Regions from separate parts of the Massilia sp. Se16.2.3 genome, predicted to be linked through region 1. Evidence: predicted binding sites of a transcription regulator. Region 1 holds the regulator's gene; the other holds the start of a gene.

The links. The regulator HrcA, encoded in region 1, represses chaperone genes, less so after heat shock. The targets are predictions, from matches to a motif close to TTAGCACTCNNNNNNNNNGAGTGCTAA.
Region 2: a site for HrcA is predicted at 3,531-3,557, ahead of G4G31_RS23590 (co-chaperone GroES). Genes of this name have one in related genera too.

Annotation. Positions count from the first base shown of each region.
Region 1 covers NZ_CP050451.1:432,961-438,866, reverse strand. The annotation lists partial or broken gene G4G31_RS28810 (hypothetical protein) at 1-289, shown strand, start outside; gene G4G31_RS27965 (HAD hydrolase-like protein) at 315-758, shown strand; gene hrcA (heat-inducible transcriptional repressor HrcA) at 803-1,822, shown strand; gene fur (ferric iron uptake transcriptional regulator) at 1,974-2,408, opposite strand; gene G4G31_RS02075 (outer membrane protein assembly factor BamE) at 2,488-3,111, shown strand; gene dapB (4-hydroxy-tetrahydrodipicolinate reductase) at 3,119-3,928, shown strand; gene G4G31_RS02065 (barstar family protein) at 3,931-4,257, shown strand; gene G4G31_RS02060 (transglycosylase domain-containing protein) at 4,437-5,123, shown strand; gene leuS (leucine--tRNA ligase) at 5,561-5,906, shown strand, end outside.
Region 2 covers NZ_CP050451.1:5,135,700-5,141,605, reverse strand. The annotation lists gene G4G31_RS23610 (hypothetical protein) at 1-194, opposite strand, end outside; gene G4G31_RS23605 (DUF5329 domain-containing protein) at 364-735, shown strand; gene G4G31_RS23600 (hypothetical protein) at 919-1,335, opposite strand; gene groL (chaperonin GroEL) at 1,434-3,080, opposite strand; gene G4G31_RS23590 (co-chaperone GroES) at 3,145-3,435, opposite strand; gene G4G31_RS23585 (hypothetical protein) at 3,904-4,158, shown strand; gene G4G31_RS23580 (cell division protein ZapA) at 4,155-4,466, shown strand; RNA gene ssrS (6S RNA) at 4,513-4,693, shown strand; gene G4G31_RS23570 (EVE domain-containing protein) at 4,809-5,276, shown strand; gene G4G31_RS23565 (metalloregulator ArsR/SmtB family transcription factor) at 5,345-5,659, shown strand; gene G4G31_RS23560 (hypothetical protein) at 5,656-5,906, shown strand, end outside.

The DNA.
Region 1 (5,906 bases):
GGCCGAGCAGACCCTGTTTGCCTGGCTGGCCACGCACGCGCCGCGCGTGGCGCAACGCTTCTCCATCGATTCGCTGCGCCAGGCCAGGCTCGAGCTGCTGGCGCGCCGGCCCGAATTCCAGCTCGACCTGGGTGCGCTGCGCCGCGCCGGGCTGGTTGCCGCCTTTGAGCAGGCCGGCGAGGACGCCTCCAAGGTCGAATTGGCGATGGCGGTATTCTTCGCCGCCCGCAACGCCGTGATTCCCTACGACGACGTGCTGCCGGGCCTGTTGCGCCTGAAGGGCCGCGTGCTGCTGGGATCGATCACGAACGGCAATGCCGACCTGCAGACGATCGGGCTGGCCCACCATTTCCGGCCTCGGTCTCGGCGCCGCAGTTCGGCCGCGCGAAGCCGGATCCGGCCATTTTCCCGGAAGGCTGCGCGCGCCGGGCGTGGCACCTGGCGAAGCGGTGTATGTCGGCGACGACCTGCTGCTCGACGTCGAGGGCGCCGGGCGCGCCGGCATGCGCGCCGTGTGGATGAACCGGACCGCCAGCCGGCGCCACCGGAAGAGGGCGTGCAGCCGGACGCCATCGTCGGCGACTTCGACGAATTGCTCGACTGGCTGGAGCGCGAGCACGCTTGAGAGCGCCCAACAAGACGGCCAGGGCGAAGCGCGGCGGCGACGACAGTACGCCCGTACGGCAAGGAGCCGCTACGCGGCCATGGCCGTTTTGTTGAGTGCGCGGAGCCCACAGGGAGCGGACGAAGGTGCATAATATGTATGCAACCATTGCGCATATCGCATCTATCCTCTCGCCCCATGCAACTTGAACCCCGTGCCCAAACCCTGCTGAAAGCCCTGGTCGAGCGCTACATCGCCGACGGCCAACCGGTCGGGTCGCGTGCGCTCTCGAAAATCTCCGGCCTCGACCTGTCGCCGGCGACGATCCGCAACATCATGGCCGACCTCGAGGAAATGGGGTATGTCGCCAGCCCCCATACCTCGGCCGGCCGCGTGCCGACCCCGCGCGGCTACCGCCTCTTCGTCGACACCCTGCTCACGGTGCAGCAGCTCGACGAACACGGGGTCCATCAGCAGCAGATGCGGCTGCCCGCCCACCAGCCGCAGAAGGTGATCGCCAGTGCGGCGCAAATGCTGTCGTCGCTGACGCAATTTGCCGGCGTGGTACAGAGTCCGCGCCGCGAATCGGTATTTCAGCAGATCGAATTCTTGCGCCTGTCGGAAAAGCGCATCCTGCTCGTCATCGTCGACCCGCGCGGCGACGTCCAGAACCGCCTGCTGCTGACCGAGGTCGACTACACGCCGAGCCAGCTGATCCAGTCGGCCAATTACCTGAACCAGAACTTTGCCGGCCTCACCTTCGACGACGTCCGGCGCCGCCTCGCGGGCGAACTGAAGCAGCTGCGCGACGATATCGGCGGCCTGATGCAGACTGCGGTGGAAGCGGGCAGCGAAGCCATGGCCGACAACCACGACGACATGGTCATTTCAGGGGAGCGCAACCTGCTGTCGGTGTCCGACCTGTCGTCGAACATGAGTTCGCTGCGCCAGCTGTTCGAGATGTTCGAGCAAAAGACCGGCCTGATGCAGCTGCTCGATGTCTCGAGCAAGGCCGGCGGCGTGCAGATTTTTATTGGCGGCGAATCGAAGCTGGTGCCGATGGACGAGATGAGCGTGGTGACTGCGCCCTATGAGGTCAACGGCAAGATCGTCGGGACGCTCGGCGTGATCGGCCCGACGCGCATGGCCTACGAGCGGGTGATTCCAATTGTCGATATCACGGCCAAGCTGCTGTCGAATGCGTTGAGTCATCCGTAAGTGGGCACTCTGCGCCCACGCGGAACGGGAACATTGCGCAGTGCCAGCGTTCAGGTGGGTACGTCATTGAGGCCCCGCCTCAATGACCCCACCCTACGGTCAACAAAAAACGGCGCCCTCGGCGCCGTCCTTCATTGCACATCGAAACGCCTCAACCGCCGCTGCGATGCGGGCAAGCCGGCTTGATGCAATTGCCGTAGATCGCCAGCGCATGTTCGGCGATTTTAAAACCGCGCTCGCTCGCGACCCTGTTCTGGCGCGATTCGATTTCCTCGTCGAAGAATTCCTCGACATGTCCGCAGTCGAGGCAGACCAGGTGGTCGTGGTGCGAACCGGCGTTCAGTTCGTAGATGGCCTTGCCGGTCTCGAAGTGATTGCGGTTGAGCAGGCCGGCCTGTTCGAACTGGGTCAGCACCCGGTAAACCGTGGCCAGGCCGACGTCCATGTTCTCGGCCAGCAGGATCTTGTAGACGTCTTCCGCCGTCAGGTGCCGCACTTCGCTGTTCTGGAAAATTTCCAGGATTTTCAGGCGCGGCAAAGTGGCCTTCAGGCCGCTCGCCTTCAGGTCGGTGGGTTTGTTACTCATGTTTGTTACTCGTAGATGGGCGGAGTGCTTTATGATATAGCGTTTTGGAAGCTCCCGCTTAAACGTTTTGAGGTTACTTATGCGCGTCTTTGATGCCGTTGTTCATCGTTTCCATGCCCGCGCTGCGCTGGCCGCCGGCCTTGCATGCACGCTGCTGCTGTCGGGCTGTGCATCCTGGCGCAACCAGACCAAGCCGGCCGCGCCGGTGAGCACCGCCCCGGCCGCCGTGGAAGCCGATGCCAGCAAGTCGGCCGCGCTGGCCAATGCCGGTGCGCAGACGACCCAGGCCACCAAGCTGCAGAAATTCCTGTGGGTGTTCTCGCCGTATCGCCCGGACATCCAGCAAGGCAACTTCGTGTCGCAGGAAATGCTGGCGCAGCTGAAAGTCGGCCAGACCCGCGAGCAGGTACGCTTCCTGCTCGGCACGCCGCTGCTGATGGACATGTTCCACGCCGACCGCTGGGACTACCCGTTCTACCTGGCCCGCGGCAATGGCGAGCTGACCACCAGCCGCGTCACCGTCTATTTCAAGGGCGACGTGGTCGAACGCTTCGACGGCGCCAACCTGCCGACCGAACGCGAATACATCGAACGCATCGCCGGTCCGATCAAGTCGCTGAAAAAAGAAGACGCTGCCCAGCACACCAAGCCTGCCGCAGCCCCTTCGGTCGTCACCCCGGCGAACGGCCAACAAATCCAGTAAGCCAGTCATGAAGCAAATCAAAATCGCGGTTGCCGGCGCCAGCGGGCGCATGGGCCGCATGCTGGTCGAGGCGATCGCCGCCTCGCCCGACGTGCAACTGGCCGGCGCGCTCGACGTCGCGGGCTCCCCCTTCCTCGGCCAGGATGCCGGCGCGTTTGCCGGCCAGGTCAGCGGCGTGGCCATCGAAGCCGACCTGGCGCGTGCCCTGGCGGGCGCCGACTGCCTGATCGATTTCACGCGTCCGGAAGGCACGCTGGCGCACCTGGCGTATTGCGCGGCCCATGGCATCAAGATGGTCATCGGCACCACTGGTTTCGACGAGGCCGGCAAGGCCGCGATCGCCGCCGCTGCGGAAAAGGTGGCCGTCGTCTTCGCACCGAACATGAGCGTCGGCGTGAACGTCACGCTGAAATTGCTGGAAATGGCGGCAAAGAGTTTCGCCGAAGGCTACGACATCGAGATCGTCGAAGCCCACCACCGCCACAAGGTCGATGCGCCCTCCGGCACCGCCCTCAAGATGGGCGAGGTCATCGCCGACGCGCTGGGGCGCGATTTGAAAGACTGCGCCGTCTATGGCCGCGAAGGCGTGACCGGCGAGCGCGATCCGTCGACGATCGGCTTTGCCACCGTGCGCGGCGGCGACATTGTCGGCGACCACACGGTGCTCTTCGCCGGCACCGGCGAGCGCATCGAAATCAGCCACAAATCGAGCAGCCGCGTCACCTACGCCCACGGCGCCCTGCGCGGTGCGCGCTTCATTGCCGACAAGGCGACGGGCCTCTACGACATGCAGGACGTCTTGTCCCTGAAAGGCTGAACATGGCAGTAGCAGAACTGAATGGCGCCGCCATCGTCAACGAAGCGAGCTTCTTCGCCGAGAGCAGCCGCGCCTTCGGCTTCCACACGGCCAATGGCGACACCATCGATACCTGGGTCGATTGCCTGAGCTACCTGCGCGACGACGAGAACATGACCAAGTTCCGCCTTCAGCCTGAGGAAACCCTGGAAATCGTCATCACCGACAGCGCCGCCCTGCGCGCCCGCCTGCCCGACCTGCTCGACGAGATCGTCTTCTGCGTCGGCGGCATCAACGAGCGCTACGAGGACTACGGCGAGAAGCCGGCCCTGGAACTCGTGCTGCGTTAAGCCGTCGGTGGCCTTCTATTTGAAAACGGCCCGAGGCTGTACTCGTAGGGTGGGCACGCATTGAAGCCCCCCCAGCTTCAATGCCCCACGCAGACCAGGCGCACCCGCACCAGCACAGCAGCAGCTCCACGACGGATGCACGCTGTCCACCCATCGTATCCCGTCTTGAGCAGCGCACCGTGAAACGCCTCCTCAAGCCGCTGCTGGCGCTGGTTGCACTGTTGCTGGTCTACCTGGCCGTCGTCGCCTGGTGGGCGAGCGCCTCGGTCGACACACTGCTCGCGCAGTATCCCGCCAAGCCGTCGCTGCCGCACCTGTCGCACAGCCAGCGCGCCATCCTGCTGGCGATCGAAGACCCGACCTTCCTTTCCCACCATGGGTTGAGCCTGGCAAACGGCCAGGGCGTGGCCACGATTTCCTCCGCCGTCGCCCGCGAAACCTTCCTCGATGGCGCCACGCTCGACGGCGCCGCAGGACAGTTGCAAGGGCTGTACCGCGGCGTCTACGCCTGCTGCAAGCGGGTCGACTTCGGCCGCGACGTCATGGCGCTGGTGCTCGACGCGAAGGTGTCGAAGGAGCGCCAGCTGGCGATCTACGCCGCCACCGTCTACATGGGGCGCCAGGACGGGAAGCAGGTGCGCGGCCTGGAGGGAGCGGCGCAGGCTTATCTCGGCAAACCGCTGGCCGCGCTCGGCGACGACGAGATGGCCGCCCTGGTTGCCATGATCCGCGCCCCGAACGAGCTGCATCCGCTGCGCAACCATGAAGCCTACGAACTGCGCCTGCTGCGGGTACGGGCCGTGCTGTCGGGACGCTGCAAGCCGGCGGGCTGGTTCGACACCACCTACGCACACTGCGCCCCTTGAATACTACCCCTGGGGTCAGGTCTGACATTCGGACACGACCTCTGCCGTAGAATACTACCCCTGGGGTCAGGTCTGACATTCGGACACGACCTCTGCCGTAGGGTGAGCGGCTCTACCCTGGCGCCTGCAAGCAGTTGACGCCAGCGCCGCCCACGCGTTCAACAGGCTCGTAAAACGTCGCGACAGTTCAGCCGCCGGTTGAACTGTGCCTGAGCCCGTGTCCAAATGTCAGACCTGACCCCAGCCATTGGGGCGCGGCATTTCGCCCGTCGGTTGAACGCGTGGGCGGGGCTTGCACCGTCGACTCGCGGCCATCCCGGTATAGCCGCCCACCCTAGGTCTTTCCGCGTGGTTTGCTCCGGTCACGCTTCGCCGCAGTGCAAGATGAACCAGTATAATGTTTTGTTCCACCTCTAAAATTTCGTCCGCAGAACATCATGCAAGATAAATATAGTCCAGCCGAAGTTGAACAGGCCGCCCAGGCGTACTGGAAGTCGATCGACGCCTATAAGGCCGTCGAGAACGACCCGCGTTTCCCCAAGGGAAAATACTACGCCTGCTCGATGCTGCCTTACCCATCCGGCAAGCTGCACATGGGTCACGTGCGCAACTATACGATCAATGACGTGATGTACCGCTACCTGCGGATGAATGGCTACAACGTGCTGATGCCGATGGGCTGGGACGCCTTCGGCATGCCGGCGGAAAACGCGGCGATGGCGAACAACGTGCCGCCGGCGGAATGGACGTATTCGAACATCGCCCACATGCGCGGGCAGATGG
Region 2 (5,906 bases), 650 kb from region 1:
CAGAAATCCAGCACCTCCTGGGTCCCGGCCAGCTTGCCGATCAGCGAGCCTGCCACCATGCGGCGCTTGAGCGCCATCTGCATGTTGTCGACCGGCGCCACTGGCTCGAGCGCGCCCGCTTCCTCGCGCTCGAATGCATACGGTTTCAGGCCGCTGAACGAGTGTCTGGCCGCATAACCGGTCACCTTGATCATGATCGCTCCCTGGGTTGGGAGCAGGGACGGTAGGCTTGTGCCGAGGCCGTGTCTGTCAAGTCGCGCGCGCAGTGCGGCAAGCGGGTGCATTTGCAAGCTGTGCGAGGCGATTCGGCAAGCTGCGGTGGTAGACTTGGCGGACCACTCACCAGCGCAGCAAGGAATCCCGATGCAAGCATACCGTTTCGCCGTCACCATCCTGCTCGCGGCCGGCCTGCACACCGCCGCCGCAGCCGCGCCTGACACACGCGCCCAGGCAGAAATCAACCACCTGCTCGACTACGTGGCCACGCCAGGCTGCCAGTTCAGCCGCAACGGCAGCTGGCACGAGGGCGAAAAGGCAAGGGAACACCTGCAGCAGAAATACGATTACCTCGCCAAGCGCGACATGGTGACGAACGCCGAATCGTTCATTGCGCGCGCGGCCAGCGAAAGCAGCACCAGCGGCCGGCCTTACCAGGTGAAATGCGGCGACGGCAAGCCGGTGGCGAGTGCGGTGTATTTGAAGGAGGAACTGGCGCGGTTCCGGGCGCGGAAATAGGAGTCTTCGGCGTACGCGGGCTGCGGAAACGACAACCGGCGTGGGCTGGAGACGCCCACCCTACGGTGACCGCGAGATCACGTGAACACCGGATACGTAGCGCATCCTGTAGGGTGGGCGCGGAGTGCCCACGCGGATGCAAAGTACCATCGGCCCAACAGGCAACAGCCCCACCTACCTGGACTAACCGAGCTCCAACCCGTGCTGCGCGCACCACGCCGCCAGCACTGCCCGCGTTTGCGCTTCACGGAAATCATGCCAGCGCTCCTCCAGCCCGCGCTCCTCGACCAGCGTGCTGAAATCCCGATACCCATCGGGGCGCCTGAACATCTCGCGCACACGGTCGGCATCGTCCTCCATCGCCGCGTCGGCGAAATCGAACACCAGTTCGAGTCCAAGTGCCAGGGTGCGCATATGCGGCACCGGCACGTAGCGCTCGGATGAGTCGATATTGCCCGGCAAGGGGGCCTGCGTCTCCACCAGCGCCGAGCGCACGTGCACTTGCCCGGTATCGAGCGACACCCAGGCCGCGTCCGTCGTGCCGGGCTCCGACACCATCAGCACGGCGTCTTCCAGGTCTTCCGCATACACAGTCGCCATCGTTAATCCTTGAAAAGTAAAAAGCCTGCAAGGCGCGAACCTTGCAGGCTTGTAGTGTACAGCCGCAGCAGGCGCCGGCGAACCGGCGCCCAGGACAATTACATCATGCCGTCCATACCGCCCATGCCGCCCATGCCACCCATGCCGCCCATGCCGCCGGCTGGCTTGTCTTCGGTGATTTCCGAAACCATGCAGTCGGTGGTGAGCATCAGGCCGGCGATCGACGCTGCGTTCTGCAGGGCCGAACGGGTGACCTTGGCTGGGTCCAGCACGCCCATTTCGACCATGTCGCCGTAGGTGCCGTTGGCGGCGTTGTAGCCGTAGTTGCCGGTGCCGCCCAGAACTGCCGAGACGACGACCGATGCTTCTTCGCCAGCGTTCTGGACGATCATGCGCAGCGGCTCTTCCATTGCGCGCAGGACGATCTTGATGCCGGCTTCCTGGTCAGGGTTGTCGCCCTTGACTTGCAGGTTGGCGCGGGCACGCAGCAGGGCGACGCCGCCGCCTGGCACGATGCCTTCTTCAACGGCTGCGCGGGTGGCGTGCAGCGCGTCTTCCACGCGGGCTTTCTTTTCCTTCATTTCGACTTCGGTGGCAGCGCCAACCTTGATCACCGCAACGCCGCCGGCCAGCTTGGCCACGCGCTCTTGCAGCTTTTCGCGGTCGTAGTCCGAGGTCGCTTCTTCGATCTGGACACGCACCATCTTGACGCGTGCTTCGATGTTGTCAGCCGAACCGGCACCGTCGATGATGATGGTGTTTTCCTTGCCGACTTCGACGCGCTTGGCCTGGCCGAGTTCTGCCAGGGTGACCTTTTCCAGGGTCAGGCCGACTTCTTCAGCGATGACCTGGCCGCCGGTCAGGACAGCGATGTCTTCCAGCATGGCCTTGCGACGGTCGCCAAAGCCAGGGGCCTTCACGGCAACGGTCTTCAGGATGCCGCGGATGTTGTTGACGACCAGGGTCGCCAGCGCTTCGCCTTCGATGTCTTCGGCGATGATGACCAGCGGACGGCCGGCCTTGGCAACTTGCTCGAGCACCGGCAGCAGGTCACGGATGTTCGAGATCTTCTTGTCGCACAGCAGCACGAACGGGTTGTCGTGGATCGCGACTTGCTTGTCCGGATTGTTGATGAAGTAAGGCGACAGGTAGCCGCGGTCGAACTGCATGCCTTCGACGATGTCGAGTTCGTCGTTCAGCGACTTGCCGTCTTCGACGGTGATGACGCCTTCCTTGCCGACTTTTTCCATCGCTTCAGCGATGCGCTCGCCGATCGAGTAGTCGGAGTTGGCCGAAATGGCGCCGACTTGCGCGATTTCTTTCGAGGTGGTGCATGGCTTGGCGATTTTTGCCAGCTCTTCGACGGTGGCGGCAACTGCCTTGTCGATGCCGCGCTTGAGGTCCATCGGGTTCATGCCGGCGGCAACAAACTTCATGCCTTCGCGCACGATGGCTTGTGCCAGCACGGTCGCGGTGGTGGTGCCGTCGCCGGCGTTGTCGCTGGTTTTCGAGGCGACTTCCTTGACCATCTGCGCGCCCATGTTCATGAGCTTGTCTTTGAGTTCGATCTCTTTGGCGACCGAGACACCGTCCTTGGTCACGGTTGGCGAGCCGAACGAGCGCTCGAGCACGACGTTGCGGCCTTTCGGGCCCAGGGTGACTTTGACTGCGTTGGCGAGGATGTTCACGCCTTCAACCATCTTGGCGCGCGCTGCGTCGCCGAAAATTACTTCTTTAGCTGCCATGTTTATTTCTCCAATTATTCGTTGACTGATTCAGAACGCCCGCGGGCGCTCTTTTTCGGGAGGATTACTTGTCCAGCACGGCCATGATGTCGTCTTCGCGCATCACCAGCAGTTCCTGGCCGTCGACCTTCACGGTTTGTGCGCCGTATTTTGCGAACAGGACGCGGTCGCCGACTTTCAGTTCCAGCGGACGCACTTGGCCGTTCTCCAGGATCTTGCCGTTACCGACAGCCAGGATCTCGCCCTGGTCCGGCTTTTCAGCCGCTGCATCAGGGATGATCAGGCCCGAGGCAGTCTTGGTTTCCTGGTCGAGACGCTTGACGATAACGCGATCGTGCAGAGGGCGAAGGTTCATGCAAAACTCCTTTAATCAGTGGTTTGGACTAGCTATTTGTTCGTTTGGGTGCCGCCACGCGCTCGCATCGTGCTGCGCCGCGGCTGAAAGAGTTGTTAGCACTCTCTACTAACGAGTGCTAATTATAGGGACGACTATGCGGCATTTCAAGATGTCATGTTGCTTATTTAACGTTGGCGAGATTGCGTCCGCTCAAAGCCGCAGGGCAGGAAAACGGGTTGACTGCGTATCGGCTGCGCGCCATGGCGCAGGCACAAGGCGCAGAGACTAGCACCGATGCCAGCCGCGTTGCCGCACCGTTGGCACGCAGTTGAGGAAGATCAAAAAACGCGAGAAAACAGCTGGCAGCAAACGAATCAGCTGCAGTGTTTACCCTCGGCGCACCGCAGGCGGCGCAAACTCAGCCGTGCCGGGCGCACGGCACGCTATGATGTTGACTGTCCAACCAGATCGGACCTATAGTTACGAATGATTTCCGAATTCCAAGACCTATCCGACAAGATCGAGCGGCTCGCCGAGCTCGTTGGTTCGCTGCGCCGTGAAAACGCGGTGCTGCGCCAGACCAACAAGCTGCTGAGCGAAGAGAACATGGCCTTCGTGGAGCGCCTGGGCGAAGCCCAGCGCCGCGTGGAAGCCGTGATCGCCCAGCTGCCCGCGCCGCAGGAAGACGATGCGGAAACTGCGGAAGACGCCGAACCCGTCGACAGCGAGGCCACCCGATGATTTACCTGGACGTCACCATCATGGGCCAGCCGTATCGCCTGGCCTGCAAGGAAGGCGAGCAGGCCACGCTGCGCGACGCCGTGCGCTACCTCGACGGCAAGATGACGGCGCTGCGCGACTCGGGCAAGGTCAAGGGCAACGACCGCATCGCCGTCATGGCCGCCCTCAGCGTCGCTGCCGAATTCCTGTCGGTCAAGTCGCCGCAAGGCCCGCTGTCGGACATGTCGATGCTCGAAGTCAAGCAGAAACTGGAAGCGATGCACACCGTCCTCGACGCCGCCCTGGCACCGCAACAAAATCTGTCCTGACCGCTCAAATTCGTTTGACACACGGCTTCAAGCGAGTAAACTGCGAGGCACCCTGCGGTGTTCGAGATTGCCATATATTCCTTGAACCATTTACATGCATAGGTTGCGGGATATGTTCGATGGGCGTGAGCGTCGCTAGTTCGACGAACCCGAAATTGGATTGACTGCGACCACCTTGAGCCATCAGGTTCGGGATGCCGGCAAAAAACGGCACAGGCGGGGCTATATTCCAGAAAGCGGTTGCGGGCGTTTATGCCTCGCAGCCGTTTTTTTATGGGCGCACGCTTTTTCGCGCGGGTGCCCGGTTCCCATTACCACTTCTTGTTTCGAAAGCAGCCGCCGATGCGCTATTGGTTGATGAAATCCGAGCCCGATGAAGTCAGTTTCGACGACGTGCTCGCCGCGCCGCAGCAGACGGTGGCCTGGTTCGGCGTACGCAATTACCAGGCGCGGAATTTTCTACGCGATGCCATGCAGGTCGGCGACGGCATCCTGTTCTATCACTCCAGCTGCGCGGTGCCCGGCGTGGCCGGCATCGCCCGGGTCGTGAGCGGCCCGTATCCGGACGAAACCCAGTTCGACGCGAACAGTCATTATTTCGATCCGAGGGCCACGCGCGAACAGCCGCGCTGGATTTCGGTCGACGTCCAGGCGCAGGAGAAGGGACGCTACCTTCCGCTGGCCGAGATGCGATTGGCGCCCGAGCTGGAAGACATGGTGCTGCTGCAAAAGGGCAGCCGCCTGTCGATTTCGCCGGTCACTGCCGGCCAGTGGCACGCCATCCTGCGCCTGCTGCGCACGCCAAGCTAAAACGACATGTTCGAACTCCCACGCAAAAGTTGTTGACGATAGTTAGATGATTAGCTAATAATCGTCACATGAGCAACGTATTCAAAGCCTTGTCCGATCCCACCCGCCGCCGGGTCCTCCAGCTATTGCAGCAGGGGCCCATTGGCGCAGGGGAGCTGGCCGACATGTTCGACGTGTCGAAGCCCACCATGTCGGCGCACTTTGCCGTCCTCGTGAATGCGGGGCTGATCGACGCCGAAAAGCAGGGCAGGACGGTGACCTACCGCTTGAAACTGTCGGTGCTCGAAGAAGCATTGCTGGGCTTTGCCCAGGCGTTTGGTTTGCAGGTCACGCGGCCGCAAGACGGCCGTTCCACTGACGGTTCCAACAAGGAGCATCCATGACATCGGCTTCCCCCCTGCTGCGCGCGCTACTGGCCGCCGCCTTCATTCTCGCAGCCTCGGCTGCACTGATGTGGGCCTCTCCGGACTACATCGGCGCCAACCTGGCGCGGCGCCTGGTCGGGGTGCTGCTGGGCGCCGTGGTCGTGGCCTACGCGAACGTCATTCCGAAATCGCTGACCTCGCTGGCAAGGCTGCGCTGCGACCCTGCGCGGGAACAGGCCGCGCGCCGCTTCGCCGGCTGGAGCCT